Regions from separate parts of the Halopseudomonas sp. SMJS2 genome, predicted to be linked through region 3. Evidence: predicted binding sites of a transcription regulator. Region 3 holds the regulator's gene; each other region holds the start of a gene.
What was found. Region 3 encodes LexA, which represses DNA repair genes until DNA is damaged. Its sites were predicted from a motif close to CTGTNTNNNNANACAG; they were not measured.

Region 1: imuA (translesion DNA synthesis-associated protein ImuA) is a predicted target of LexA. The motif match lies at 7,841-7,856, and genes of this name have one in related genera.
Region 2: recA (recombinase RecA) is a predicted target of LexA. The motif match lies at 1,589-1,604, and genes of this name have one in related genera.

Annotation. Positions count from the first base shown of each region.
Region 1 covers NZ_CP123445.1:837,511-847,491, reverse strand. Annotated here, with positions in the region: gene QAO71_RS04150 (acyl-CoA synthetase) at 1-132, shown strand, start outside; gene QAO71_RS04145 (solute carrier family 23 protein) at 278-1,660, shown strand; gene QAO71_RS04140 (MBL fold metallo-hydrolase) at 1,787-2,656, shown strand; partial or broken gene QAO71_RS04135 (error-prone DNA polymerase) at 2,661-5,737, opposite strand; gene QAO71_RS04130 (DNA polymerase Y family protein) at 5,734-7,146, opposite strand; gene imuA (translesion DNA synthesis-associated protein ImuA) at 7,149-7,754, opposite strand; gene ispD (2-C-methyl-D-erythritol 4-phosphate cytidylyltransferase) at 7,923-8,615, opposite strand; gene ftsB (cell division protein FtsB) at 8,608-8,883, opposite strand; gene eno (phosphopyruvate hydratase) at 8,911-9,981, opposite strand, start outside.
Region 2 covers NZ_CP123445.1:2,597,783-2,607,763, forward strand. Annotated here, with positions in the region: gene QAO71_RS12300 (regulatory protein RecX) at 33-425, opposite strand; gene recA (recombinase RecA) at 493-1,530, opposite strand; gene QAO71_RS12310 (nicotinamide-nucleotide amidohydrolase family protein) at 1,751-2,263, opposite strand; partial or broken gene mutS (DNA mismatch repair protein MutS) at 2,351-4,926, shown strand; gene fdxA (ferredoxin FdxA) at 5,070-5,393, shown strand; gene QAO71_RS12325 (nuclear transport factor 2 family protein) at 5,511-5,990, opposite strand; gene QAO71_RS12330 (SDR family NAD(P)-dependent oxidoreductase) at 6,004-6,882, opposite strand; gene QAO71_RS12335 (acyl-CoA dehydrogenase family protein) at 7,070-8,236, opposite strand; gene QAO71_RS12340 (lipid-transfer protein) at 8,247-9,425, opposite strand; gene QAO71_RS12345 (MaoC family dehydratase) at 9,439-9,861, opposite strand; gene QAO71_RS12350 (acyl-CoA dehydrogenase family protein) at 9,830-9,981, opposite strand, start outside.
Region 3 covers NZ_CP123445.1:1,927,209-1,937,189, reverse strand. Annotated here, with positions in the region: gene topA (type I DNA topoisomerase) at 1-2,414, shown strand, start outside; gene QAO71_RS09025 (DUF6586 family protein) at 2,426-2,932, shown strand; gene QAO71_RS09020 (hypothetical protein) at 2,994-3,233, shown strand; gene sulA (SOS-induced cell division inhibitor SulA) at 3,269-3,763, opposite strand; gene lexA (transcriptional repressor LexA) at 3,775-4,386, opposite strand; partial or broken gene QAO71_RS09005 (TetR/AcrR family transcriptional regulator) at 4,555-5,243, shown strand; gene QAO71_RS09000 (L,D-transpeptidase) at 5,303-5,785, shown strand; gene nagZ (beta-N-acetylhexosaminidase) at 5,834-6,820, shown strand; partial or broken gene mfd (transcription-repair coupling factor) at 6,880-9,981, opposite strand, start outside.

The sequences.
Region 1 (9,981 bases), 1.1 Mb from region 3:
ATCATCCATTTCTGCCGGGATCATCTGGCCGCGTTCAAGATACCGAAGAACGTGGTCTTTACCGAGCTGCCGAAAACTTCCACTGGCAAGATCCAGAAATACGTTCTGCGCGACTGGGCCAAGGCAGTCTGATGCGAGCTCTGCCGTAACTCGCCAGGCGTCCCGCGACTACCGCCTCGGGGCGTCTGGCAGCCAAGACTCTGTTTCACAACAACAATAAGCCGACCGATGGTCAGGCCAAGAGGCCTGCGCATTCCGTTGGGCACAGGAGTACTGCATGCAAGTCTACAAACGCACCGATGGTGCCGAACAACCCTTCTGGCCTTGCGGCCCCTTCAAGATTCGCCTGCCCTTCATCCATTACCGCTGGGAAATGGCCGAAATGCTCCAGGCCCTGATCATGTTTGTGGTCAGCCTCGGCATGATCCCGCTACTGCAGACCTATCTCGGCCTGCCCTATGATGTAGCGCTGGCCTATGTGGTGGTCTGTGGTGTCGGTTTCATGCTGCCGGCGCTACTCGGCGTGCCTTTTGTCCCCGGTTGGATCACCCCCGGTATTCCCGTGGTTCTGCTGTTCCTCGGTGATTTCGAACCCGGCCCGGAAGCCATTCAGGCCTTATTCGCCTTGCAGTTTCTGGTGTTTGTCATCTTCCTGTTCCTCGGTATCACACGCCTCGGTAGTGTACTGGTCCGGCTGATTCCGAACTCGATGAAGGGCGGCATCATCATTGGCGCCGGTATTGCCGCACTCATTGGTGAAATCGAGACCGGTGGACGGCTGGCTGCCACACCCTTTTCTCTGGTAATCGGCAGTCTGGTCTGTCTTTACTTGATGTTCTCAGTGTCCTTCAAGGGGTTGACCGAGCGGGTTCCATTTGCGCGCAAAGTGGTCAACTACGGCATGGTACCCGGCATGCTTGTGGCCATCTTCGTAGGTATCACCACCGGCGAATATGAGATGCCGGATGTCCGCTTCGGCATCACCGCACCGGCCTTCGCCGAGATGTGGAACTACCTGCCATTCACCCTTGGCTTCCCGGATGCGAAAGTGTTCATGCTGGCCATACCCACGGCGGTCATTGCCTACATCATCGCCTTTGGCGACATCATTGTTGGCCAGTCTCTGATGCAGCGCGCTGACGAGCTGCGCACCGACGAAGTGATCGAGAACAACATTGACCGGGTGCATCTGGTGACCGCCGTCCGCAATGCGATGCATGCCTTTTTCGCGCCCTCTCCCGGTTTGGCCGGCCCCTTGTGGACGGCCGTTGCTGCCACCATGGCGGAACGCTACAAATATGGGCGCCATGCCATGGAGTCGATCTACAGCGGTGCCGGCACCTTCTGGATTACCGGCTTTCTGGCGCTGTTTCTGCTGCCGCTGGTGAGCTTCTTCCAGCCGGTCCTGCCGATCGCCCTGTCGCTGACACTGATTCTCACCGGCTATATCTGCCTGATGGTCGGTTTCGAGCAGCTCAACAATAATACCGAGCGCGGCATTGCCGGCACCATGGGCGTGGTACTGGCGGTGTATGGCGCAGGCTGGGGGCTGGCCGCCGGCGCCGCGCTGTATATCCTGATCGAGCGTACCCACCTGTTGAAGTTCCGCAGCCCGAGTGACCTCGATCAGCCGGAAGCGGAACAGGAGCAGCCCAGATGAGTAACACTACCGAACTGCCACTCCGCCGATTCAGCTGGCAGCCATTCCATGCGTCGATCGAGAATACTTTCACGCGGTAATTGATTACCGCCGCCGGCCCGGGCCGGCGGCGGCTGGAGAATAGCTATGCGTACTTTCACCACCCTTGAAGGCAACAGCCAGCGCCTGGATGGCGGGGCCATGTTCGGTAACGCCCCCAAGGCCCTCTGGTCACGCTGGGTCGAGACCGATGAGCACAACCGCATCGCCCTGAGCTGTCGTGCCCTGCTGGTGCAGGAAAACGATCGCAATATTCTTATCGAGACGGGTATCGGTGCCTTTTTCTCGCCGCAGATGAAAGAGCGCTACGGCGTGGTCGAGGATCATCATGTGCTGCTCGACAATCTGGCCGAGATCGGATTGAGTCATGCGGACATTGATGTGGTGGTGTTGACACATCTGCATTTCGATCACGCCGGTGGCCTGCTGAGTCCCTGGCAGGCCGATCAACCACCCCAATTGTTGTTTCCCAAGGCCACCTTCATTACCGGCCAGCGCCATTGGGCGCGAGCCCGCCGACCGCACCCGCGGGATCGTGCGTCCTTCATTCCCGAGCTGCTCGGGCTGCTCGAAGCCAGCGGCCGGCTGGAGCTGATCCAGGACGGTGATGGCTCCGCCACGCTGGGGCCGGACTGGCGGTTCCGCTTCAGCGACGGACATACCCCGGGGCTGATGCTGCCCGAATTCGATATGCCCGACGGCCCGGTGGTGTTTCCCGGCGATCTGATCCCCGGCGCGCCCTGGGTGCACCTGCCAATCACCATGGGATATGACCGTTTTCCCGAGATCCTGATCGGGGAAAAAGAAGCGCTGCTCAATGACATGGTTGCCACGAACGGCCGACTGGTTTTCACTCACGACGCGCAGATGGCCGTGGCACATATCGAGCGAGACGGAGAATCCGGACGCTTCCGGGTGCGTGATACGTCCGGCAACCTGCAGTACGCCAGCAACTGACGCATCAGTGAAAATCCCGGCTACGGGTCGCCAGACCGTTGAGCATGTCTGTCAGGTCAACCAGCCGGGAGGCGATCAGATGACGCACTCCCTCCTTGGTTTCCAACCGGCCATAGACCTGCAACATGCTGGAATGCACCAGCTCCTTGCGTTGGCGCTCGGCCAGCGCACGCCAGACCACGACATTGACCATGCCATGCTCGTCTTCCAGGGTGACGAAGGTCACCCCGCTGGCAGTGCCGGGGCGCTGGCGACCGGTCACCAACCCGGCGACCGTCACCGGGCGGCCGTGCTCCAGGCTACGCAATTCGTTCGAATCCCGGCAGCGCAGCTGGCGTAATTTTGGTCGCAAGATAGCCATGGGATGGCGTCCCATGGTGGTGCCGACCAGTGCATAGTCGGCCTGCATCTCTTCGGCTTCCGATGGCAGGGGTAAGGTTACTGCGGCTTCCCTGATTGCCGGCTGCCCGGCAAACAGCGGCAGCTGGGGTTCGATGCCAGCCACAGCCCAGCGCGCCCGGTGCCGATTACCTGCCAATCCCCGCAACGCTCCGGCGTCCGCCAGCAGATCCCGGGCCCGGCCTGCAACCCCGCTCGCCGGCTCAGGTCGGTGACATCGGTAAAGGGTTGCTGCTGGCGGGCCTGCTCGATACGCCCCGCATCCTCGACATGGAAGCCGCGCACCATACGCAACCCCAGACGAATACCCAGTTCGCCATCCCGGCCAGGCTCCAGCGAGCAATCCCAGGCGCTGTAACGCACATCCACCGGAAAGGTCTCGATACCGTGACGCCGGGCATCCTGCAGCAACTGATCGGGACTGTAGAAACCCATCGGCCAGCTGTTGATCAGCGCACAGGTAAAGGCCGCCGGTTCATGGCATTTGAGCCAGCTGCTGGCGTAGGTCAGCAAGGCGAAACTGGCCGAGTGGGATTCAGGAAAGCCGTACTCGCCAAAGCCCTTGATCTGCTCGAAGATACGCTCGGCGAACTCGATGTCATAACCGCGCTCCAGCATGCCCTGGGTGAGCTTTTCCCGGTGCGGTTCCAGCCCGCCACGGCGCTTCCAGGCGGCCATGGAGCGGCGCAGCTCGTCCGCTTCTCCGGCGCTGTAACCGGCGGCGACTATGGCTATCTCCATGACCTGCTCCTGGAACAGGGGCACGCCGAGAGTGCGTTTGAGTACCTTTTCCAGCGCGGGGGAAGGATAGGTCACCAGCGCCTTATCATTACGCCGTTGCAGATACGGATGCACCATATCGCCTTGGATCGGCCCCGGTCGCACGATCGCCACCTCGATCACCAGATCATAGAATGTGCGCGGCTTGAGTCTCGGCAACATGCTCATCTGCGCCCGGGATTCGATCTGGAATACACCGATGGTGTCGGCCCGGCTGATCATGTCATAGGTCAGCTCGTCATCCGCCGGAATGGTCGCCAGGGTCAGTTCGCGCCCCCGGTAATGACGGACCAGATCGAAGCAGCGGCGCAGCGCGGTAAGCATGCCCAGCGCCAGGATATCCACCTTGAGCAGGCCGACGGCGTCCAGGTCATCCTTGTCCCACTGGATGATGGTGCGCCCATCCATGGCGGCGTTTTCCACCGGTACCAGGGTATCCAGCGGTTGCTCGGAGATGACGAAGCCGCCGGGATGTTGGGACAGATGCCGGGGAAAACCGATCAGTTGTCCACTCAGGGTCAGCACCCGGTGCACTATCGGACTGTCCGGATCGAAACCGGCCTCGCGCAGCCGCTCCGGTGTGGGGATATGATCGCTCCAGCGCCCACAACAACGGGCCAAGGTGTCGACCTGCTCGGCCGGCAGCCCCAGCGCCTTGCCTACATCGCGCACGGCGCCAGCGGCGTGGTAGCTGCTGACCACGGCGGTCAGTGCGGCCCGGCGGCGGCCATAGCGGCGGAACACATACTGGATCACTTCTTCACGCCGCTCGTGTTCGAAGTCCACGTCGATGTCCGGCGGTTCATTGCGCTCGCGGGACAAAAAGCGTTCGAACAGCAGGTTGCTGTGCACCGGGTCGATCTCGGTGATGCCCAGGGCAAAGCACACTGCCGAGTTGGCCGCCGAGCCACGTCCCTGACAGAGAATATGCTGGCTGCGGGCGAAGCTGACGATGTCATGCACGGTCAGAAAATAGCTTTCATATTCCAGGTCGCAAATCAGCGTCAGTTCTGTCTCGATCTGCCCGTGCAGCTTGGCAGAAATACCTTGGGGCCAGCGCCAGGCGATGCCCTCCTCGGTCAGCTGTCGCAACCAGGACGCCGGGGTATGCCCTGCCGGCACCAGTTCGCGGGGGTAATGGTATTTCAGATCATCAAAATCGAACTGGCAGCGTTCGGCGATACGTAGCGTCTCGGCCAGCAACGCCGCCGGATAGGCATCGACCAGCCCCGCGCGACTGCGCAGATGCCGTTCACCATTGGCAAACAGGCGGTGGCCGGCCTCGTCCACCCGGCAATGATGCCGAATGGACGTGATGGTGTCCTGCAATGCCCGACGCCCACGAGCGTGCATATGCACATCCCCGGCGGCCACTGCCGGGATATCCAGTTTGGCGGCCAATGCTTGCAGCCGGGCCAGGCGCTGATCATCATCGGGCCCTCGATGCAGCTCGATAGCCAACCACAGGGTGGCGGGAAATCGCTCTTTCAGCCAGGCGCCGGTACTCACGTCCTCCTTCTCTGTCGGCAACCATAACGCCAGCAAGCCGGACATATCGGCGTCGATATCCTCACGCAGCAGCCGATAGCATCCCTTCTCCGCGCGCCGCCGGGCCAGGGTGATCAACTGGCACAGTCGTTGATAGCCTTGCAGGTTCTCCACCAGCAACACCAGCTTCGGCCCGTTCTCTATCTGCATTTCACTGCCAACGATCAACGGCAACTGGTGTTCCTTGGCCGCCTGCCAGGCCCGCACGATGCCGGCCAGGGTGCATTCGTCAGTGATCGCCAGGGCTTGGTAGCCGTGCTGACGCGCCCGGGCAAACAGTTCATCGGCACTGGAGGCGCCCCGCTGAAAGCTGAAGTTGCTCAGGCAATGCAACTCGGCATAAGCCGCGCTCATGCGAACCAGCCTTGCAACATGAACGGCCCCGAGCCGTCGACCGCACGCCAGACCCAAGCCCGACGCCCGTCCCGGGTGCGGACCAGATAGTAATCCCGCCGCAGATCGCCGGCATCCCACCAGCCCGACTCGATGCGCTCGGGGCCCGCGATAATCTCGGGTACCAGATCATTGAGCGGCTGCGGCTCGGTCAGCAACCAGCCCGGCCGCGGCCGGCCATCGTGCTGCCCTGCTCTGCCGCCCGTCACATCGGTACGCCAACTGTGCTCCGGACGGTGATCAGCCACGGCGGCCAGCCCATACACGGCCTGGTCTCCCAGGCGGGCACGCAATCGTTCACGCAGCTGCTCCCAGGGCTGGGATTGTTGCGGCCGTTCGACAAAGAGTGTTTGTGACTGCGGTACGAAATCCGGCAGGTTCGGTGCCGACAGGCGCAGCGCCAGCACCGGGGCGGGCAGCTGTAGCTGTTCCAGGCGGCCGCGCGCCACATCGAACAATAACTGGGTATCGCGCTCCGGCGTCAGCAGGCCCACCGGCACCGCGGTGGCAGCCAGACTGCGGTGCTCCAGCGTCAGCATGAATTGCTGCACGCCGCAGTCCCGGCCAGCAAGGAAGGCATGCAGATCGGCAATCAACCGGCGCAGCGGAAACAGCAACGCCTGATGGTTGTTGACCTCGAAGTTGAATTCGATCCGGGCAGCAAATTCATCAGCCGGCTGGAAGTTGCCGAGCGCCAGCGGCTGATGACCCAGCAGCGTATCCAGATGCCACAGCACATCCTTGGGGAAACGCCGCCCCAGCGTATCCCGGGGCAATACCAGCAGCTGTTTCACCCGCCGCAGCCCCATGCGGGCCAGGGCTGACACGATGTCGGCCGGCAAGCCACAGCGACTGATGGGCAGGCGTTCGACTTCCCTCTGCAGGGCAACATCGTCCACCGCCAGGCCGTCATGCACATTGGCCAACATCCGCGCCGCCGCCGGGTTGGGCGCCAATACGATGCGGTGCTGAAAGCCCAGCTCAGTCAGTTCGGTGCGCAAACGTTCTTCAAAACGTGGCCAGGGGCCGAACAGCCCCAGACTGGACTCGATTTCCAACAGCAGAGCCCGCGGATAATCCAGGCTGACATGGGAGCTGAAACGATAAGCCCAGGCGGCCAGGAAATGTTGCCAGTGATCGATCTGCTGTTGATCATACTCGGCCACGGCAAAACCACTGGTCAGCGCCTGCGCGGCAATCAACGTCTGACCGGGCTTGAGCCCCAGCTGACGGGCTGCGGGATTGACTGCCCGGATGATTCGGCGCTGCGCCGGACCGGCCACCAGCACCAGCGGCTGGGCCTGATCGTCACGGCTGCGCGATACGCCATCCAGCGCCAGTTGAGTGAGCAGAATACAGGCCCAGCGCATGGTCAGAGCGCAACCGACTGACCCGGCACCAGCGCGCCCCGGCATTTGAGCACCCGCACTTGTCGTGGCTGGCAATCCACTGCCAGACGCAGGGCGGCTGGCGACGGATTGACCGCCTCGCGCAGAGAACGGCAGGCAAACCCCAGGGTCTGACCGGTCGCCGCCGCCAGTTGCAAGCGGCGCAATCCACGATCATCGATGCGCTGCGGCCAGCACAACACCGCCGCGCAGCTGCCCGAGCGCAGACATTGCTCCGCCGCCCACAGCGACTCCCGCTCGGGCGCACCGATCAAGGTCATCCAGCGCAGATCGACGCCGGCCTGGAGCCAGGCGTGGGGATAGGGAACATGAGGCGGTGCCACCAGCACGATCCGTTCCCCCGCCCGGGTCAGCCGCGCCAAAGTCGGCCACAACAACTGCAGCTCTCCCGCGCCAGGCGCCGCCAGCAGAATTTCACTGAGCGCCGCCTCCGGCCAACCACCGCCGGGCAGCAGCGCATCCAACTGCGGGTGACCGGTGGGCTGAGCCGCAGCTGGCGTGGCCTCGCCCCGCCCTTTCCATACCCGCTGCTGGCGCAACAGGGCATCGAGCGACACCACCGCACTCATCGGCCCTGCTCCAAAAACAAGGCAGCAGAGTCAACCTGCACAAACCGAATAGGAGAGGAATAGCCAACCATGAGGACACCGTTACACTGTATAGGAATACAGCATATTGAGTACCCCAACCGCGGTCAATCTGCAGTGGATGAATGGATGCCTGGGGTGGTCATCAACTCAACGCCGCCGGAGAAACTCCAGATCTTCCGGCCGGGTCACCTTGATATTATCCGCTCGCCCTTCCACCAGCCGCGGCGCCTGGCCGGCCCATTCCATGGCCGAGGCTTCATCGGTGATCGCCACGCCGGCCGCCAGCGCGTCGCTTAACGCTGTGCGCAGCGCACCGAGGCGGAACATTTGTGGGGTATAGGCCTGCCAGAACAGTGAACGATCCGGAGTAGAACTGACCCGGCCATCCGGCCCGGCCAGTTTCAGGGTATCGCGCACCGGCACCGCCAGCAGCCCGCCGATGGGATCATGCTGCAGCGTAGCCAGCAGCGTCTGCAGATCGGACTGAGCCAGATTGGGCCGGGCGGCGTCATGCACCAGCACCCAGTCCTGCTCCCCGGCGCCCAGCGCCGTGAGCGCCTGCAGTCCGTTGAGCACCGAGTCGGCCCGTTCACGGCCACCATCGGCCCGGGTAATGCGCGGATCACACGCGCAGGCCAGTTCCGGCCACCATTCATCATCTGGCGACAGGCAAACCACCAGGCCGGACAAGCCGGGCTGGTCGAGAAAACAGTCGAGGGTATGTTCGATCAGACAGCGCCCATTCAAGGGCAGATATTGCTTGGGACGATCGGCGCGCATGCGCGAGCCGACGCCGGCAGCAGGAATGGCCACCCAGAAAGACAGCGGGTGGTCAGTCATTACCGCTCAGCTGGAACAGGGTTTCGCCTTCCTTGACCATGCCCAGCTCATGCCGGGCACGCTCTTCGATGGTTTCCAGCCCCTGCTTAAGCTCGATGACCTCTGCGGTGAGCACGCGATTGCGCTCCAGCAGCTTCTCATTCTCGCTCTGCTGACTGGCGATGTCCTGCTTGAGCTGGGTGACATGCGCCAGACTACCCTCGCCCACCCACAGTCGATACTGTAGGGCGGCGAGCAAGGCCAGTGATATCACCCAGAGCCATTTCAAACGGGCAGTCTCCCCGGAAGCCGATTATCAGCCACGAAACTCGGCACGGCCCTTGTAAGGCGCCTGACCAGCCAGTTGCTCTTCGATACGCAGCAGCTGGTTGTACTTGGACACCCGGTCGGAGCGGCACAGCGAGCCGGTCTTGATCTGACCAGCAGCGGTACCCACCGCCAGGTCGGCGATGGTGTGATCTTCGGTTTCACCGCTGCGATGCGAAATCACCGCGGTGAAGCCAGCCGCCTTGGCCATCTGGATGGCTTCCAGGGTTTCTGTCAGCGAGCCGATCTGGTTGAACTTGATCAGGATGGAATTGCCGATTTTCTCGTCAATACCGCGCTTGAGGATCTTGGTATTGGTCACGAACAGATCGTCACCGACCAGTTGCACCTTGGCCCCGATCTTGTCGGTCAGCACTTTCCAGCCAGCCCAGTCGGATTCGTCCATGCCGTCTTCGATGGAGATGATCGGATAACGTTGGCTCAGGCCCGCGAGGTAGTCAGCAAAACCGGCAGCATCGAATGCCTTGCCTTCACCGGCCAGGTCATACTTTCCATCCTTGTAGAACTCGCTGGCAGCACAATCCAAGGCCAGGGTTACGTCTTCACCCAGCTTGTAACCGGCATTGGCAACCGCTTCGGCAATGGCACCCAGAGCATCTTCGTTGGAGGCCAGGTTCGGTGCGAAACCACCCTCGTCACCTACCGAGGTGCTCAGACCGCGCGCCTGCAGTACCGCCTTGAGATGATGGAAGATCTCGGTGCCCATGCGCAGCGCATCAGCGAATGTCTTGGCGCCTACCGGCTGGACCATGAACTCCTGGATATCGACGTTATTGTCGGCGTGCTCACCACCGTTGATGATATTCATCATCGGCACCGGCATGCTGTACTGGCCGGGTGTGCCGTTCAGATCGGCAATGTGCGCATACAGTGGCACGCCCTTGGCCTTGGCAGCGGCCTTGGCAGCGGCCAGGGAGACCGCGAGAACGGCGTTGGCGCCCAGCTTGGCTTTGTTCTCGGTACCATCCAGCTCAATCATGGCGCGATCCAGACCGGTCTGATCCAGCGCATCACGGCCGACCAGCAGTTCACGGATGGG
Region 2 (9,981 bases), 670 kb from region 3:
GCATGTCGGGAGCAAAGTAGCCCCACATGGAGTCAGTTCGAGAAGTAGCCACCGAAGCCGCGATATTGCATGAAGCGTTGCTGCCTCGCTCGCTCCTTGAGGTCACTGGCCGGACCTTCAGGGAAGCGTTTGGCGAAGGCCATCTGGGCCAGAGCGGCCCAATCCCAGGCACCATCACGCAGTACTTCGTCGATCAGCCGCTCGGCCACGCCGCGCTGGCGTAGCTCTTCGCGCAGCCGGACCGGGCCATAACCGCGCTGGCTGCGGGAATAGACGTAAGCCTCGCAGAAGCGCTCATCGCTGAGCAGCCCCTGCTCCTGCAACCGATCCAGCTCCATTTCCGCCATCTCGGTTGCTGCGCCCCGCTGGCGCAGCTTGCGCACTAGCTCGGCGTAGCTGTGTTCGCGCCGGGCCAGCAGATCCATCGCCGAGCGGCGGATAGCCGCCGGGGTATCCAGGCTCTGTTTACCTAACACGCGTCAGTTGCCGATATCAGCCGTCAAGATCGGCATTCTCTTCGACCGCAGCCGTCTTGCTGCTGGCCTTGGGAAGCAACTCATCACGGATGGCCTTTTCGATCTCATCGGCGATCTGCGGGTTGTCAGCCAGGAACTTGGCCGCATTGGCCTTGCCCTGCCCGATCTTGTTGCTCTTGTAGCTGTACCAGGCGCCGGACTTCTCGATCTGACCGATCTGCACGCCCAGGTCGATGATCTCGGCATTATGATAGATACCGGTGCCATACAGAATCTGGAACTCAGCCTGACGGAACGGCGGTGCCACCTTGTTCTTCACTACCTTGACTCGGGTTTCGCTGCCGATCACCTCGTCGCCTTCCTTCACCGCACCGGTGCGGCGAATATCCAGACGCACCGAGGAGTAGAACTTCAGCGCGTTACCGCCGGTGGTGGTTTCCGGGTTGCCGAACATGACGCCGATCTTCATGCGAATCTGGTTGATGAAGATCACCAGACAGTTGGCGTTCTTGATGTTACCGGTAATCTTGCGCAGCGCCTGGGACATCAGACGAGCCTGCACGCCGACGTGGTGGTCACCCATGTCGCCTTCGATTTCGGCCTTGGGCACCAGTGCCGCCACGGAGTCGACGATGATCACGTCCACGGCGTTGGAGCGCACCAGCATATCGGTGATTTCCAGTGCCTGCTCACCGGTATCCGGCTGGGACACCAGGAGGTCATCCACATTCACGCCCAGCTTGCCGGCGTACTCCGGATCGAGCGCGTGCTCGGCATCGACGAAGGCGCAGGTGGCGCCGCTTTTCTGCGCCTGGGCAATAACCGACAAGGTCAGCGTGGTTTTACCGGATGATTCCGGACCGTAGATCTCGACGATCCGGCCCTTGGGCAGACCGCCCAGGCCCAGGGCGATATCCAGGCCCAGCGAGCCGGTGGAGATCGACGGGATCGCCTGACGCTCGTGGTCGCCCATGCGCATGACCGCACCCTTGCCAAATTGACGTTCAATCTGACTCAAAGCCGCTGAAAGCGCCTTCTTCTTGTTGTCGTCCATTGTGCATCCTCTGGTATGGGGGTACGCGAGCGCCCCGGAAAAATGGAAAATCAAAACACTGTATGTATGGTCAGTGATTATTCCACAGTTGTCCGGAATCGCCTACCCCCTTTCATCGAGACTGTGCGGCGATTGGCAACGCCTTCTGCTTCGCCCCTGCAACGACATCTACAGACACCTTAATGGGAGCGGCTTGCCCGCGAATGGGTGCCGAGCAACGCTATCGCGCCCTCGCCAACTTCTCCAGCTCCATAATCAATCCCTCCAGGCCATGCAACACCGCCTGGGCGCGCACGTCCCGGCGGCTGCCCTGGATGCGCCGACATTGACTGAGCACACCTCGATCACGGACAGCCCAGCCAAACCAGACGGTACCCACGGGCTTGTCCGGCGTGCCGCCCTCGGGCCCGGCAATCCCGCTCACCGCCACCGCCAGATCCGCCCCGGCGGCCTCCAGCGCTCCCTCCGCCATGGCCCGCACTACCGGCTCGCTGACTGCGCCGAACTGCAGCAGGTCCTCTTCACTCACATCGAGCCAGCGCACCTTGCTGTGATTGGCATAGGTGACGAAGCCGGTATCGAACCAGCCGGAACTGCCGCTGACCCGGGTTATCGCCTCGGCAATTCCGCCGCCGGTACAGGATTCGGCCGCGGTCACACGCAGGCCCTGCTGACGCAATGCATTGCCCAGTCGGGCGGCGGCGGAATCGATCAGGGGATCATATTGCGACATCGCATGCTCCTCATTCTTACGCTTAAAAGACGGCACCGTTTGTTAGACTATGCCCTTTTCTTGCAGAACTATCGATCAGGGACCTTCATGAGCCGCGCCGAGAAATCCGTTACCCACACGCCGATGATGCAGCAGTACTTTGGCATAAAGCAGCAGCATCCCGATCAGTTGCTGTTCTATCGGATGGGTGATTTCTACGAGTTGTTCCACGATGACGCGAAAAAAGCCGCGCGGCTGCTGGATATCACCCTCACCGCCAGGGGTAATTCCGCCGGCCAGCCGATCCCTATGGCCGGCATTCCCTTTCACGCCGCCGAAGGCTATCTGGCCAAGCTGGTCAAGCTCGGTGAGTCGGTGGTCATCTGTGAGCAGATCGGCGACCCGGCTACCAGCAAGGGGCCGGTCGAGCGGCAGGTGGTGCGCATCCTCACTCCCGGTACCGTAAGCGACGAAGCATTGCTGGATGAGCGCCGCGACAATCTGCTAGCCGCGCTGGTGGGCAACGAGCGACGTTTCGGCCTGGCCACCCTGGATATCAACAGTGGCCGCTTCACCGCCATGGAACTGGGCGGCTGGGAAACGCTGCTCGGCGAACTGGAGCGCCTGGCGCCGGCGGAACTGCTGATTCCCGACGACTGGGAAGCCAATACGCCGATCGAGCGGCGCCGCTCGGTGCGCCGCCGCGCGCCCTGGGAATTCGACCAGGACAGCGCCTTCAAGACCCTGACCCAGCAGTTCGCCACCAAGGATCTGGTCGGTTTCGGTTGCGCCGACCTGACCCTGGGCCTCGGCGCTGCCGGTGCACTGCTTTGCTACGCCAAGGAAACCCAGCGCACCGCCCTGCCGCACCTGCGCAGCATTACCCAGGAGCGCTTCGAGGACAGCGTCGTGATCGACAGCGCCAGCCGCCGCAATCTGGAGATTGATTGCAACCTGGGCGGCAGCCGCGACAACACCCTGCTCGATGTGCTGGACCACAGCGCCACCGCCATGGGCAGCCGTCTGCTGGCCCGCTGGCTGAACCGCCCGCTGCGCGACATGGCAGTGCTGCAGGCGCGCCAGGACAGTATTGCCGGGCTGATCGATGGCTACCATTACGAGACCATTCACCCGGTGCTCAAGGGCATTGGTGATATCGAGCGCATTCTCGCCCGCGTCGCCCTGCGCTCGGCCCGTCCGCGGGACTTGGCGCGTCTGCGCGATGCACTGGCCACCCTGCCGGAGCTACAGGCCACGCTGGAGCCGGTAGCCACCCCGCACATAGGGCAGCTGGCGAGGATCGTATCTACCTATCCGGAACTTGCCGAGCTGCTGCAGCGGGCGATCATCGACAACCCGCCGGCGGTAATCCGCGATGGTGGCGTGATCAAGACCGGTTATGACAGCGAACTGGATGAACTGCAGAACATCAGCGAGAACGCCGGTCAGTACCTGATCGACCTGGAAACCCGCGAGCGCGAGCGCACCGGCCTGTCCACCCTCAAGGTCGGCTACAACCGCGTGCATGGCTATTTCATCGAGCTGTCCCGCGGCCAGTCGGCCGAGGCCCCGGCCGACTATATCCGCCGGCAGACGCTCAAGGGCGCCGAGCGTTTCATCACCCCCGAACTCAAGGAGTTCGAAGACAAGGCCCTGTCGGCCCGCAGCCGTGCCCTGGCCCGGGAAAAGCAGCTGTACGATGAACTGCTTGATCGCCTGAATGATGATCTGGCCCACCTGCAGGACAGCGCCGCCAGCCTGGCCGAGCTGGATGTGCTGACCTGCCTGGCGGAGCGCGCCGCCAGCCTGGATTACTGCCGACCGACCTTCGTGCCCGGCAGCAGCCAGCTGTGCATCGAACAGGGCCGCCACCCGGTGGTGGAAAAGGTGCTCGACGGCCCCTTCGTGGCCAATGACCTGCAACTCACCGCCGATACCCGCATGCTGGTCATCACCGGCCCCAACATGGGTGGTAAATCCACCTATATGCGCCAGACGGCATTGATCGTACTGCTGGCTCATATCGGCGCCTTTGTACCGGCGGCGAAAGTTGAGCTGTCGCCAGTCGATCGCATCTTCACCCGCATCGGCTCCAGCGATGATCTGGCCGGTGGCCGCTCGACCTTCATGGTCGAGATGAGCGAAACGGCCAATATCCTGCATAACGCCACTGACTGCAGCCTGGTGCTGATGGACGAGGTGGGCCGCGGCACCAGCACCTTCGATGGCCTGTCGCTGGCCTGGTCCGCCGCCGAATACCTCGCTCAGGTGCGGGCATTCACCCTGTTCGCCACCCATTACTTCGAACTGACCGCGCTGGCCGATAGCGATCCGGGGGTCGCCAACGTGCATCTGAACGCCACTGAACACAACGAGCGCATCGTGTTCTTGCATACCGTTCTGCGGGCCCGGCGAGCCAGAGCTACGGCTTGCAGGTAGCTCAACTGGCCGGCGTACCGCGCCCGGTGATCGACCGGGCGCGGCAGCATCTGGCGGACCTGGAACAGCAGAGCCTGCACCAGACGGCGAGCGGATCGGTACGGGACAGCATGCCGCTTCAGAATGATCTGTTCGCCGCGGCGCCGCATCCGCTGGTGGAGGCTCTCCAGCGCCTCAAACCGGACGAATTGAGTCCGCGCCAGGCACTCGAGCTGCTGTATCAGTGGAAGACGGAGTTGGGCTGAAATAGCGACAAATGATAGCCATTATCATTAAAGCTGCAGCCAAATGACGCAAGCGGGTAAAAAACATCCAGCGAAGTGCCCCACCGGGAAATTTGCTGCTAGAATACGCGCCATCTTTTGGCACGCCTTTTGGGAGACCTACCATGACCTTTGTTGTGACCGACAACTGCATCAAATGCAAGTACACCGATTGCGTTGAGGTATGTCCTGTCGACTGTTTCTACGAAGGTCCGAACTTCCTGGTCATTCATCCCGATGAGTGCATCGATTGCGCCCTGTGCGAGCCAGAGTGCCCGGCCAACGCGATTTTTGCCGAAGATGAGGTGCCGGAGAATCAGCAGGCCTTCATCGAGCTGAACGCCGAACTGGCCGACGTGTGGCCGAATATCACCGAGAAGAAGGACGCCCTGCCCGACGCGGAAGAGTGGGATGGTGTGGCGGACAAGCTGGAGCATCTGGAGCGCTGATACCAGCGCCCTGCTCGGCGTAAAAAAGGCTGACTTTTATTTAAGTCAGCCTTTTTTGTGCCCGCCATTCACTCAACCTGAACCCCAGACGCCGCTGGCTATAGAGCGCAGCCGGTCTCATCCATGGGTAGACTCTCCGTCAAGGCTGAGCCCATTTACCACAGAATGAATACATGAGCAGGTGTCGACGATGCGCCAGCCGGCCTCGGTCAAGCGGTAACGGTCTTCATAGAACCCACCCAGCTGGCGGGTGATGCCCGTTTGCGGGTTCAAGTTGAAATAGAACAGCGCCCAGCGACCGCGCGCCTCGGTCGCCGATTCGAGGACCAGCTCTGGATTGCTGCCATGATGCAGATCGACAACCTCCGGCCGACAGGCCAGCCGGGTGTACAGTGCGAGGAAGTCGTCGCGGTCATGGAACACGCCCAGATCCCCGTAATCGATTCGAATCGGCCCCGGCGCGAAACAGTCGCGGATCACCTCTGTCTGCTTCAGGTCACAGGCATTCAGGTATCGATATTTCAGCTGGCGGATCTGCTCCAGGGCTTCGAGCTGGTAGAGACGCTGCTCCAGCGTCATCCGACTTGTCACTTGCATCGTGATGTCTCCTTCATCCTACCCGGGCCGGGTGCGTCGGTACCGGCGCGCCCAGCTGGTGGCGCAGCGATGCTGGCTGGCGACCCTCGCTATCGATAATCCCGTAGCGCAGCGCCTGCTCGGCACTGATCAGGGTCTGGCCACTGAGTTGTTCCAGTTCGGGATCATTCAGCAAGGCGTGGATGACCCGCCCATTGAATTCAGGGGTTTCAGCCTGAGCCAGGAAGGCCGAGTAATCCACGCCACTGGCGGCGCCGACCAGGGCGCTGCGCTCGGTGTGCTGCAAACCCAGCCACAGGGACAGGGCCGCAACACCGGTGCCCTCCAGGTCCACCGCCATGTCGGCAGCGAGCTTGTCGCAACCGGCCTTCTGCGCACCATAGGCGGGGCCGTGCATATAGCAGTTGGCGCCGTAGGACGAAATAAAGACAATCAGCCCGCGGGATGCCGCAAGTAGCAGCGGGACGGCGTGGTAACTGGCCACATAGGCCGAGCGCAGCCCCACATTGAGCATCTCCACCATGTCCAGCGGCTTGGTCCAGAAGGGTCCAGGCGCGACCAGTTGGGAATGCAGGAAGGTGGCATTGTTGACCAGCAGATCGAGCCGCCCCTGCTCCCGCTGTACCCGCCCGAACAGGCTGGCGACCTGGGCGTCGTCCGCATGGTCGCAGGCCACCGCGATGCCGCGGCCTCCGGCGCGATTGATCAACTGCACGGTCTCTTCCAGGCTACCACCCAGCAGTTGGCCGTTGACCTCTTCCTGCCCCTGGCCACTGAGGGTACGGCCGGTCACATACACGGTCATGCCGGCAAAGCCCAATGCCACGGCGATTCCTCGCCCCACGCCGCGACTGGCTCCGGTTACCACCGCAATTGCAGGTTGTTCAGACATGACTCCGCTCCAGGAAAATTTATCCAGTTTCCTTTTTAAGACCTGGGGGCGCCGGCCACATCGTCTGCTCGGACGACAGCCTGCAAGCTCGTGGTCGCAATGGAGCACCCCAGCGGCTGTTCGCACTATTTATCAGGTATAAAAAAACCGGTGGATCACCACCGGTTCTATCACGGCCTTGACCAGCTCAACGCGAACGCGGCATGCCCAACCCGAACTGGGCAATAAGCTCGCGCTGGATCTCGTTGGTACCACCGCCGAAGGTCAGGGTCACGCAGGCGCGTACGTCGTACTCCAGCTCACCGAGCAGGAAGGCCGCAGCACTGCCCTCGCGCACGAGACCATTGGCACCGACCACTTCACTGAGCTTGCGCAGGATATCCACCACCGTCTCTGACCCATACACCTTGGTGGTCGAGGCCAGTGCCACGTCCATGCGCCCCTGATCCAGATCCGCGGCGATGCGGAAGTTGATCAGACGCATGGCGTCGATCCGCGCATAGCACTCGGCCAGCAGGCTGCGTACCCAGGGCTGATCGGTCGCACGGCGGCCCTGCTCATCCTCCGCTCTGGCCCACAGATAGACCTTGCGGAAGATACCCACTACCCGATCCGACCAGGAACCCAGGCCCAGACGCTCATGGTTGAGCTGGGCGGTAACCAGCTGCCAGCCCTTGTTCAACTCACCGACCAGACGATTGCTCGGCACGAACACATTGTCGTAGTAGGTGGCTGCGGTCGGGTTGCTACAGGTCGGGATCAAGGTATTGGAGAAACCCTCGGCCTTGGTATCGACAATCAGGATGGAGATGCCCTTGTGCCGGGCCTCCTCCGGATTGGTACGTGCCGCCAGCCAGATGTAGTCGGCGGAATGGGCGCCGGAGGTCCACAGCTTGTTGCCGTTGACCACGAAGCCATTTTCCTCGACCCGCGCCGTGGTTTTCAGCGTGGCCAGGTCGGAACCGGCCCCCGGCTCGGAGTAGCCGATGGCGAAGTTGATTTCCCCAGCGGCAATCCCCGGCAGGAAGGTCTCCTTCTGTTCCGCCGAGCCATGCTGCATCAATGCCGGACCAACGGTGCTGATGGTCACGAACGGCAACGGCGCGCCGGCGATGTTGGCTTCCTCGAAGAAGATCAACTGCTCGGTCGGGCCGTAGCCCTGGCCGCCGTATTCCTTCGGCCAGCCGACCGCCAGCCAGCCGTCCCTGCCCATCTGCCGCACCAGTTGGTTGGCCGAGTCGGAGCCCTCCGAACCGCGCAGTTCACAGCGCAGCTCATCGCTCATCAGGTTGTTGAAATAGTCCCGCACCTCCAGGCGCAGCTTCTTCTGTTCCGCAGTCAGATCGACATACATAAGCTGCTCCTCAGGCCACGCCCAGAATCAGGCCACTGGTCGGTACGCCGGTGCCAGCGGTAACCAGTACGTTTTCCACATTGTCTACCTGGTTCACCGAACTACCGCGCACCTGCCGCACGCCTTCGGCGATACCGTTCATGCCGTGGATATAGGCCTCGCCCAGCTGCCCGCCGTGGGTGTTGATCGGCAGGCGCCCGCCCCGTGCATGGTGCCCGGCACGAATGAATTCCTTGGCCTCGCCGCGGTCGCAAAAGCCGAACTCCTCCAACTGCGGCAGTACGAAGGGAGTGAAGTGGTCATAGATCACCGCAGTCTGGATCGCATCCGGACCCAGGCCCGACTGACGATAGATCTCCCTGGCCACCACACCCATCTCCGGCAGGCCGGTGATGTCGTCACGGTAGAAGGACGTCATGCTCTGCTGGCCGTCGGCGATACCCTGGGAGGCGCCCTTGATGATCACCGGCTTCTGCTTGAGATCACGCGCCCGTTCGACCGAGGTGATGACCATGGCCACCGCGCCGTCGGACTCCTGGCAGCAATCCAGCAGGCGCAGCGGGTCACAGATCCAACGCGAATTCTGGTGGTCTTCCAGGGTGATCGGCTTGCCGTAGAAGAACGCCGCCGGGTTGGTCGCGGCAAAGTCGCGCACGGCCACGGCGATACGGCCGAAGTCCTCGGTGGTGGCGCCGTAGGTGTGCATATAGCGGCGGGCGAACATGCCGACCCAGGAGGCCGGGGTATGGAAGCCGTGGGGCATGTACCAACCGTAGTTGACGTTGTCGAACAAAGGCGTATCGCCGAAGCCATAGCTACCGGTACCGAAGCGATACCAGGAGCGCTCGTTCATCGCCCGGTACACCACCACGGTTTTCGCCACCCCAGTGGCCACCGCCATCGCCGCGTGCATCACCGGGCCGCAGGCGGCGCCACCGCCATGCGGTACCTGAGAGAAGAACTTGACCTGCTCGCAGCCGAGCAATCGGGCGATCTCGTACTCCGGCACCTTGTCCACGGAATAGGAGCTGAAACCGTCTACATCCTTGGGATCGATACCGGCATCGGCCAGCGCCGCCAGGGTCGCTTCCATCGCCAGACGCAACTCGGTACGACCGGAATTCTTGGAAAACTCGGTGGCACCCAGGCCGGCAATCGCTGCCTTGCCGGAAAGCAATGCATCATTCATCTGTGCGTCTCCGTTATGCGGGCAGAACCAGGCTGACCGTACCGGCCGCGTGGTTGCCCATGGAATTCTTGCCCTTGAGGCTGATTACGACCGACCGCGTGGCCTCGTCCCGCTCAGTCACCTCGCCGCTGAAGGTCATGGTGTCGCCGGGATAGTTGGGCACACCCAGCTTGATGCGGATATCGCCGAAGCTGGCCAGTGGTCCGGCCCAGCCCTCGATGAACCGCTGCACCAGCGCGGTGGTGGTGAGGATATTCATGAAGATGTGCGGCGAGCCCAGCTCCCGGGCCGCTTCGACGTCATGGTGACCGGGGAAGTAGTCGCGGGTGGCGATGGCGCCGCCGTTGATCAGGGTCACGGTGACCGGAATCGACAGCTCGGGCAGTTGCTCGCCGAGGCTGGTTTCAGCAAAGGTTCTTGTTTTCATCGAGGTCATATTTCCATCCAAGCTTGTCATTGTTGGCCAACCAGTCACCGAGACGCTCGAGAGTGGCAGCGGAACCGCCCAGCACCAGGCTCAGGTAGCGGCTCCAATAGAGAAAACGGTGAATCGGAT
Region 3 (9,981 bases):
TGCAGCTGGTCAACCGGATGGGCGTCGACCCTGAAAATGACTGGAAAGCGCACTACGAGATCCTGCCCGGCAAGGAAAAGGTCATCGACGAACTGCGCCGCCTGGCCAAGGAAGCCGACACCATCTATCTCGCAACGGATTTGGACCGCGAAGGGGAAGCCATTGCCTGGCACCTGCGCGAATCCATCGGTGGTGATGAAAGCCGCTACCGTCGGGTAGTGTTCAACGAGATCACCAAAAAGGCCATCCAGGAAGCCTTCTCCGAGCCGGGCGAGCTGGACATGAATCGGGTCAACGCCCAGCAGGCACGGCGCTTCCTTGATCGGGTGGTGGGTTATATGGTCTCGCCGCTGCTGTGGCAGAAGATCGCCCGCGGCCTGTCCGCCGGCCGGGTACAGTCGGTCGCGGTCAAGCTGATCGTCGATCGCGAGCGGGAAATCCGCGCCTTCATCCCGGAAGAGTTCTGGGAAGTGCATGCCAACCTGAACACCCCGAAAAGCGAATCCGTTCGCTTCGAAGTGGTCAAGGAAAATGGCGAAGCCTTCCGTCCGCTGAACAAGCAGCAGACCGACCAGGCACTGGAGCAGCTGCAGAGCGCCGACTACAAGGTGGTCAAGCGTGACGCTCGCCCGACCAGCACCAAGCCCGGCGCACCCTTCATTACTTCCACGCTGCAACAGGCTGCCAGCACGCGCCTGGGCTTCAGTGTGAAGAAAACCATGATGATGGCCCAGCGGTTGTATGAAGCGGGCTACATCACCTATATGCGGACCGACTCGACCTTCCTGTCGGCTGACGCCGTAAGCATGGCGCGCGGCTATATAGAGAAGAACTTCGGCGCCCAGTATCTGCCCGAAACGCCGAACGTCTATGGCAGCAAGGCCAACGCCCAGGAGGCGCACGAAGCCATCCGCCCCTCGGACGTGAAGCTCAAGTCCACCGAGCTCAAGAGCATGGAGCGGGATGCCGAGCGGCTGTATGAGCTGATCTGGCGCCAATTTGTCGCCTGCCAGATGCCGCCGGCCAAGTACCTGTCCACCACCATCACGGTGCAGGCGGGTGATTTCGAGCTGCGCGCGCGCGGTCGTATCCTGCAGTTCGACGGTTTCACCAAGGTCCTGCCGCCGCTGGGCAAAGGTGGGGAAGACGAAGTGCTGCCTGACATGCAGGTGGACAACCAGCTTGAGCTGATCAAGCTCGATCCGAAGCAGCATTTCACCAAGCCACCGGCGCGTTATTCTGAAGCCAGCCTGGTCAAGGAGCTGGAGAAGCGTGGTATCGGCCGCCCGTCGACCTATGCCTCGATTATCTCCACCATCCAGGAGCGCGGCTACGTCACCCTGAACAACCGGCGTTTCTACGCCGAAAAGATGGGTGACATCGTCATTGAGCGGCTCAATGAAAGCTTCCCGAACCTGATGGACTACAGCTTCACCGCCCGCATGGAGGAATCCCTCGATGATGTGGCCCAGGGTGAAGTGATATGGAAGCAGGTGTTGGACAAGTTCTACGCCGATTTCAGCCTCAAGCTCAAGGCCGCCAGTGCGGCGGATGAGGAGCAGGGCATGCGGGCGAATCTGCCGACGCCAACCGATATCCCCTGTGTGGAATGCGGCCGGCCGATGATGATCCGTACCGCCTCTACCGGTGTTTTCCTGGGCTGCTCGGGCTATGCTCTGCCACCCAAGGAGCGCTGCAAGGCGACCGTCAATCTGGTGCCCGGTAACGAAGTGGCAGCCGATGACGAGGAAGGCGAATCACGCATACTGCGCGCCAAGCGCCGCTGCCCGATCTGTGCCACCGCCATGGACAGCTACCTGGTGGATGAGCGCCGCAAGCTGCATGTGTGCGGCAATAACCCCGACTGCAGCGGCTTCGAGGTGGAAGAGGGGCAGTTCAAGATCAAGGGCTATGATGGTCCGGTGATCGAGTGCGACAAGTGCGGCAGCGAGATGCAGCTCAAGACCGGCCGTTTCGGCAAGTACTTCGGTTGCACCAACAGCGCCTGCAAGAACACCCGCAAGCTGCTGAAAAGCGGTGAGGCGGCGCCGCCGAAGATGGACCCGGTACTGATGCCGGAGCTGCGCTGCGACAAGGTCGATGACGTCTATGTGTTGCGCGACGGTGCCTCGGGTCTGTTCCTGGCTGCCAGCCAGTTCCCGAAGAACCGTGAAACCCGCGCTCCGCTGGTCAAGGAGCTGCTGCCGCACCGCGACGCGATCGACCCGAAGTACCACTTCCTGCTTGATGCGCCGGTGGCTGATCCCGATGGCAACCCCACGGTGATCCGCTATAGCCGCAAGAGCAAGGAGCAGTACGTGCAAAGTGAAATCGAGGGCAAGCCCAGTGGCTGGCGCGCGTTTCACGATGGCAAGGGCTGGGTCGTGGACGATGGGCGCAAGCCCAAGCGCTGAGCGGAGGCTGTATGGTGAATGAGATCTACACCCGCACCAACCAGGCACTCTCATTTGCCCGTCTGGCGCTGACATCCTGGGAGGCGGCGGCAGGTGCCACTGATCTGGGCGCCATGACCCAGGCGCGTTACCACCGTGAGCACGTCCTGTTCCATGGTTACCGCGCGGTGTTGGCGCTGATTCATGAAATTGCCGAGCGTTATCGCTGGCCGTTGCTGGACGCTCGCGATGTCGAGCAGGTGTTGCGCGGTGATCTGTCCGAACGCTTTCCCGGGCCGGAACTGGGCGAGCTGACGCAACTGGCAATGGATGATGGCAGCTGGCTGGCGGGGCTGTTGCGGGCCTGGGGGCAACTGTTCGCAGCCGAGGCCGCCCCATCCCGAACTGCTGCCGCCGGCGAGCTGATTGCCACCACGGCTGCTCCGGTGGCGGAATGGGGTATCGACGAGGCGCAGGCAGCGCTCGCTGCGCTGGCCGCGCAGATCGAGCGTTATCGCGAGGGAATGCAGGAGTGGTGAGCGGTGGTCGGCTCAGGGTGGCTGTGATACCCTGCGCGGCTTGACTGACAGGAGACGTACAATGCCTTCACCCTTTCTCGAGATCATAGAGCTTGCCGACGGCACTGTCGCTTTGCGCCGCCCGGACGAAGAGGGCAAGCCGCTGTTGACCATCGAGTTCTCCGAAGAGGCAAGGGACTTTCTGCAGGGCAACTACGTGGAAGTGGCCAAGGCGATGATCAGTACTGGCATGCAGATGGCTGGTCAGATCATGGAAGAAGATCCCGATCTGGAATTCGACGAACACCGCGTATTGCATTGACCCAGTCGGGCAAACGCCCGACCGAGGTGGTCACATCAAGCCATGCCGGTGCTGCCCAGGCGCACATTGAGGCTGGCGCAGTACCCTGAGCGGGCAGCTGCCTCTAGGCGTAGATGGGTGCTTGCCAATGGTGGCAGCCAGCTCACCACTGTGTGGCTGTAGCCTAGCCGCAGAATCTCGCAGCATAATTCCAGTGTATCCATGCCATGCTTGGGACGGATGATGAGTATGCGCTGGGGATCGAGCCCCGAGGCCCGCAGCCACTTCTGGCTGACCGGCAGCGGCGGGTCGATCAACGTCAGCCAGCCCGGACAACTGGCCTGGCTCAGATCCCGCAACACCGGCGCCAACCATTGCAGGCACTGGCGTGGCGTACCATTCAGACTGATCTCACTGAAGCCGATGTTCTCCGGCTCGCTGTCAGGTAGGGCCGTACCGCTCAGGCTCTGTGCCTGCAGGCGAGACGACATCATGACCTGGTGCAGCAGGTCGGGTTGTGCGGCTGAACCTTTGTTTCGCGCATACTGCATGGCGTACTCCTTCAGTGGCGTATCACGCCGACGCTCAGACCTTCGATGATCAGTTCCTGTTCGCGCAGATCGACTTCTATGGGCGCGAAATCAGGGTTCTCAGCAATCAATGACACCTTGCGGCCCTGCTTGTGGAAGCGCTTGACGGTCACCTCGTCATCGAGGCGGGCGACGACTACCTGGCCATTCCTGACTTCGCTGGTGCGATGTACGGCGAGCAGGTCTCCATCAAGAATGCCGATGTCCTTCATGCTCATGCCGCGCACGCGCAGCAGGTAGTCGGCACGGGGGCTGAAGAACTCGGGGCTGATGCGGCAATGGTCCTCGATGTTCTCTACCGCCAGGATGGGGGCGCCGGCGGCCACCTGGCCGATAACCGGTAATCCATCTTCCTGGTTCTGGGCCTCACTGTCGGCCGGCAGGCGGATGCCGCGGGAAGCGCCGGGGATCATCTCAATGGCGCCTTTGCGGGCCAGTGCCTTGAGGTGTTCTTCGGCCGCGTTTGGTGAGCGGAAGCCAAGCTCGCGGGCAATCTCCACCCGGGTGGGGGGATAGCCATTGGCACTCATGTATTCCTTCAGGAAGGCCAGTACCTGTTGTTGCCGTGCCGTCAGTTTAAGCATTATCCAGTACCTGTCTTTTTATACAGTTATTGGGATTATATACAGTTGTGCCCGCAGGGCAAGTCGTTTGGCCAGTTTGCTTGCGCAGACGGCTGTGGTAAAACGTTCAAGTTGACAGGGAGATCGTTTGAAACGTATGTTTCAAACAAATGTATCTGGGAGTTATCCGTGGCACAGTCTGAAACAGTCGAGCGCATCCTTGATGCCGCCGAGCAGTTGTTTGCCGAAAAGGGGTTTGCGGAAACCTCGCTGCGTCTGATCACCAGCAAGGCCGGGGTGAACCTGGCGGCGGTGAACTACCATTCGGTTCGAAGAAATCCCTGATCCAGGCGGTGTTCACCCGCTTCCTCAATCCCTTCGTCAGCAGTCTGGAGCAGGAGCTTGATCGCAACGAGCAGGCCGGTAATCCAGAGCAGAGTCTTGAGGAGTTGCTGGACATGCTGGTGCGGCTGGTGCTGGCGGTGAAGCCACGCAGCGGGCACGATCTTTCTACCTTCATGCGGTTGCTGGGTTTGGCTTTCAGTCAGAGCCAGGGTCATTTGCGCAAATATCTGGGTGAGGTCTACGGCAAGGTGTTCCAGCGCTACATGGCGCTGGTATTGCGCAGCTCGCCCGAGCTGCCGGCGGATGTGCTGTTCTGGCGTGTGCATTTCATGCTGGGCAGTGCGGCATTCACTCTGTCGAGTATGAAGGCGCTCAAGGCCATGGCCGAAGCAGAGTACGGTGAGCGCGCCGGGACCGAGGAGGTGCTGCGACAGATGGTGCCTTTCCTGGCCGCCGGCATGCGTGCCAGCCCGCAGTTGCGGGGGGAGGCGAGCAGTCGCCTGCGCGATGCCCCGGAACCGGTGGCGCCCTAGGACTTACTTCCCGCTGTGTGATCCGCTATCGTGTATGCCTTTGTTGCAGCGGAGTGACCATGCAGCTGGACCTGATCCATATATCCATCGAGCGTCAGTTGCTGACCGGCTCCAGGGCCGGTCGGCAGCTGTGCCAGTATCCGGTATCAACAGCAAAGAATGGTGCGGGGGAATTGAACGGCAGCGGTTGCACGCCGCGCGGCCGGCACCGGGTGCGGGCCCGCATCGGTGAGGGCCAGCCGCTGGGTGCGGTCTTCATTGGTCGGCGGCCGACCGGCGAGGTCTGGTCGCCTGAGCTGGCCGCTACGCACCCGCAGCGGGACTGGATCCTGACTCGCATACTCTGGCTCTGCGGTGAGGAGCCGGGTATCAACCGTGGCGCCGATCGTGATTCCCAGCGCCGCTACATCTATCTGCACGGTACCGGTGACGATCAGCCGATGGGCGTCCCGCTGTCCCATGGCTGCATCCGCCTGCGTAATCCGGATATCCTGGCGCTGTTCGAGATGACCCCGGCCGGCTGTGCGGTAATCATCGAATAGCGCTTGCCCTACATTCCAAGGAGCACTTCATTGAAACAAGGCACATTGATGCTGGATCTGGCCGGCACCTGGCTGACGCCGGAAGACCGCCAGCTGTTGAGACAGCCCGAAGTCGGCGGCATGATCCTGTTTGCCCGCAATACCGAATCCCCGGCCCAGGTGCGCGAGCTGGTACGCAGCATTCGTGCAGTGCGCCCCGATATGCTGATCGCCATTGACCAGGAAGGCGGGCGGGTCCAGCGGCTGCGGCGGGATGTGTTGCGGTTGCCGGCGCTTGGCCGAATCGCCGGGTGCGCTGCCGCAGAGCAGGAGCAGCTGGCCGAGGCTGCGGCCTGGCTGATGGCGACCGAGATGCTCGCCTGCGGTATCGATATCAGCTTTGCGCCGGTATTGGATCTTGATTACGGGCGCAGCCAGGTAATCGGCGACCGTTCCCTGGGCGGTGATCCGCAGCAGGTGAGTCGCCTGGGTCAGGCCTATATCCAGGGGCTGCGGCAGGCCGGCATGGCCGCGACCGGCAAGCATTTCCCCGGGCATGGCTGGGCAGAGGCTGATTCACACTTCGACCTGCCGGTCGATGAGCGCAGCGAGGCGACGATCCGCGAATCCGATCTGCAGCCCTTTGCGGCGCTAGCGCCGTTGCTGGATGGGATCATGCCGGCGCACGTGGTCTATCCGGCGGTGGACAGCCTGCCGGCGGGCTTTTCCCGCCGCTGGCTGCAGGACATCCTGCGCGCTGAGCTGGGCTTTCGTGGGGTGATCTTCAGTGATGACCTGACCATGGCCGGCGCTCACGCGGTGGGCGGCATGGCGGAGCGGGTCGATGCGGCGCTGGCGTCCGGTTGCGACATGCTGCTGGTGTGCAATGATCGCGCTGCGGCTGAGCAGGCGCTGGCGCATGCGCAGCAGATGGGCATGCAGCCGTCGCCCCGGGCGCAGGGCATGTTGGCCAGGAGCACCCCCGGTATCGATTACAAGGCCCAGCCGCGCTGGCGGCAGGCGGTCGAACTGTTGCAGGGGGCGGGCTTGCTCTGATTCTTGGTGGGGGCATCTTTTGAGCTGCCCCCAACCCAATCAGCTGGGCACAGCCCTCTTCATCGACGCTTGCCTTTGCCGGGGCTGGGGGGCGTGCTGGGCACTTGCTGCAGCCGTTCCACCAGGGCTTCGACGGTATTCAGGCGCAGCGCCGCGGTGCCCATGGGCGCGCTGAAGCGGAATACGCTGCCGCCATCCAGCCGGTAACGCTGCGGGTTGTCCTGAATCAGGCGGATCAGCGTCAGCGGATCGACACTGGTATCGGCAGCGAACTCGACGCGGCCATGCTCCGCGCCAACATCGATCTTGGCGATACCCAGCGGCGCACAGCGCAGTTTCAGCGCGGTGACCCGGAACAGGGTTTTCACCTGTTCGGGCAGCAAGCCGAAGCGGTCGATCATTTCCACCTGCAAGTCCTTCAGGTCGTCATCATTGGCGGCATTGGCGATGCGCTTGTACAGGGTCAGGCGTGCATGCACGTCCGGCAGGTAGTCGTCGGGAATCAGCGCCGGCAGGCGCAGGTTGATATCCGGGCCGCCGCTCAGCGGGTTTTCCAGCTCCGGCTCCTTGCCCTGCTGGATGGCCTTGATGGCCCGTTCCAGCATGTCCATGTACAGAGTGAAACCGACCGCCTGGATCTGCCCGCTCTGGCCTTCGCCAAGTAGCTCACCGGCGCCGCGGATCTCGAGATCATGGGTGGCCAGGGTAAAGCCTGCGCCCAGGTCCTGTGCCGCGGCAATGGCTTCCAGGCGCTTTTCCGCGTCACCGGTGAGTTTGCGCCGGCCGGGGTCAGCAGATAGGCGTAGGCCTGGTGGTGGCTACGGCCGACCCGGCCGCGCAGCTGGTGCAGCTGCGCGAGGCCGAACTTGTCGGCGCGCTCGATGATGATGGTGTTGGCGCTGGGCACATCGATGCCGGTCTCGATGATGGTCGAGGTCACCAGGATGTTGAAGCGGCGATGATAGAAGTCGCGCATCACCTGCTCCAGAGCACGTTCCGGCATCTGGCCGTGGCTGATGCCGATTCGCGCTTCGGGCACCAGCTCTGCCAGGTCGGCCGCGCATTTCTCGATGGTTTCCACTTCGTTGTGCAGGAAGTACACCTGGCCGCCGCGCAAGAGTTCGCGCAGGATGGCTTCCTTGATCACCGCCGGTTGCTGCTGCATGACGAAGGTCTTGACCGACAGGCGCCGCGCCGGTGGCGTGGCGATGATCGACAGGTCGCGCATGCCGGTCATGGCCATGTTCAGGGTCCGTGGAATCGGCGTGGCAGTCAGGTTGAGGATATCCACCTCGCTGCGCAGGGCCTTGAGGCGTTCCTTCTGGCGTACCCCGAAGCGGTGTTCCTCGTCGATGATCACCAGGCCCAGATCCTTGAACTGGACATCGCCCTGCAGCAACTTGTGGGTGCCGATCATGATGTCGATCTTGCCATCGGCCAGCTCCTGGGTGGCTGCCTTGACTTCCTTGGCGGAGCGGAAGCGGGAAATCACCTCGACTTTCACCGGCCAGTCCGCGAAGCGGTCCTTGAAGCTGTTGTAATGCTGCTGGGCAAGCAGGGTAGTGGGCACCAGTACTGCAACCTGCTTGCCGCCATGCACGGCGAGGAAAGCGGCGCGCATGGCGACCTCGGTCTTGCCGAAGCCGACATCGCCACATACCAGGCGATCCATTGGTTGCGGGCCGGTCATGTCTTTCGTTACCGCATCGATCGCGGCTTGCTGGTCGGCCGTTTCCTCGAAGGGGAAGGCGTCGGCGAAGGTTTGATAGTCCTGTTCCGGCTGGCTGAAGGCGTAGCCCTTGCGCGCGGCGCGGCGGGCGTAGACATCCAGCAGTTCGGCGGCCACGTCGCGGACCTTTTCGGCGGCCTTGCGTCGGGCCTTCTGCCACTGCTCCGAGCCCAGCCGGTGCAGCGGCGCGTTATCATCATCGGCGCCGGTATAGCGGGCGATCATGTGCAGGTTCGCCACCGGCACATAAAGTGTGGCCTCGTCGGCGTACTCGAGCTTGAGGAACTCGGCCTCCTGGCCTTCGACGCTCAGATTGACCAGGCCGCGATAGCGACCCACGCCATGGTCGATGTGCACCACTGGCGCGCCTTCGCGCAGTTCGGTCAGGTTACGGATCAGGGTGTCGCCCAGGTCGGTAGCCTTGCCGCGCCGCCGACGCTGCATCACCCGCTGACCGAACAGTTGGCTTTCGGCGATCAGGGCGACGGGCGGGTCTTGGCTCAGCAGCCCTTGATCCACCGGCGCGATCATGATGGCGCAGGACAGCTGGCTGTTGATGAAATCAGCCCAGCTGTCCACCGGCTCGGGCTTCAGGCTGATGCGTGCCAGCAGTTCCAGAAGCGCCTCGCGGCGGCCGGCGGTTTCGGCGATGAACAGCGAGCGACCGTTGAACTCGTCGAGAAAGCGCTGCAGTTCGCGCAGCGGTTGTTCCTGCTTGCTATCCAGCGGCAGCTCGGGCGGCGGGCTGCAATTGAAATTGGTGACCCCGGGCGCTGCCGGTAGCGGCTCGTCGTGGCAGATGACGCGCGGGTAACGCTTGAGCAGGGCGAAGCACTCTTCAACGGGCAGAAACAGTTCTGCCGGCGTCAGCAGCGGTCTGGTCGGATCAATGCCCTGTTCCTCGTGTCGATTGCGTACATCTGACCAGAACTGGGTGGCACTGTCCTCGATGCCGGGCAGGCTGAACAGCAGCGTGTCGTCCGGCAGGTAGTCGAACAGGGTGCCCAGCTCTTCGAAGAACAGTGGCAGGTAATATTCGATGCCCGGCGGCACCATGCCGTCGCTCAGGTCCTGATAAATGGGGCAGCGTCGATGATCGCCCTCGAAACGTTCACGAAAGCGCGCGCGAAAGCCGGTCAGCGCACTCTTGTCGAGGGGGAATTCCCGCGCGGGTAGCAAGTGGATGCGCTCGACCTTGTCGATCGAACGCTGGGTCTCCGGATCGAAGGTGCGCAGGGTTTCGATTTCCTCATCGAACAGGTCGATGCGGTAGGGCAGGCGGCTGCCCATGGGAAACAGGTCCAGCAGCGCACCGCGCACGGCATAGTCGCCATGCTCATAGACGGTATCGACGCAACGATAGCCCGCCGCATCCAGGTCCTGGCGCATGCGGTCGATGTCCAGCCGCTGGCCGACCTTCAGCATCAGCACC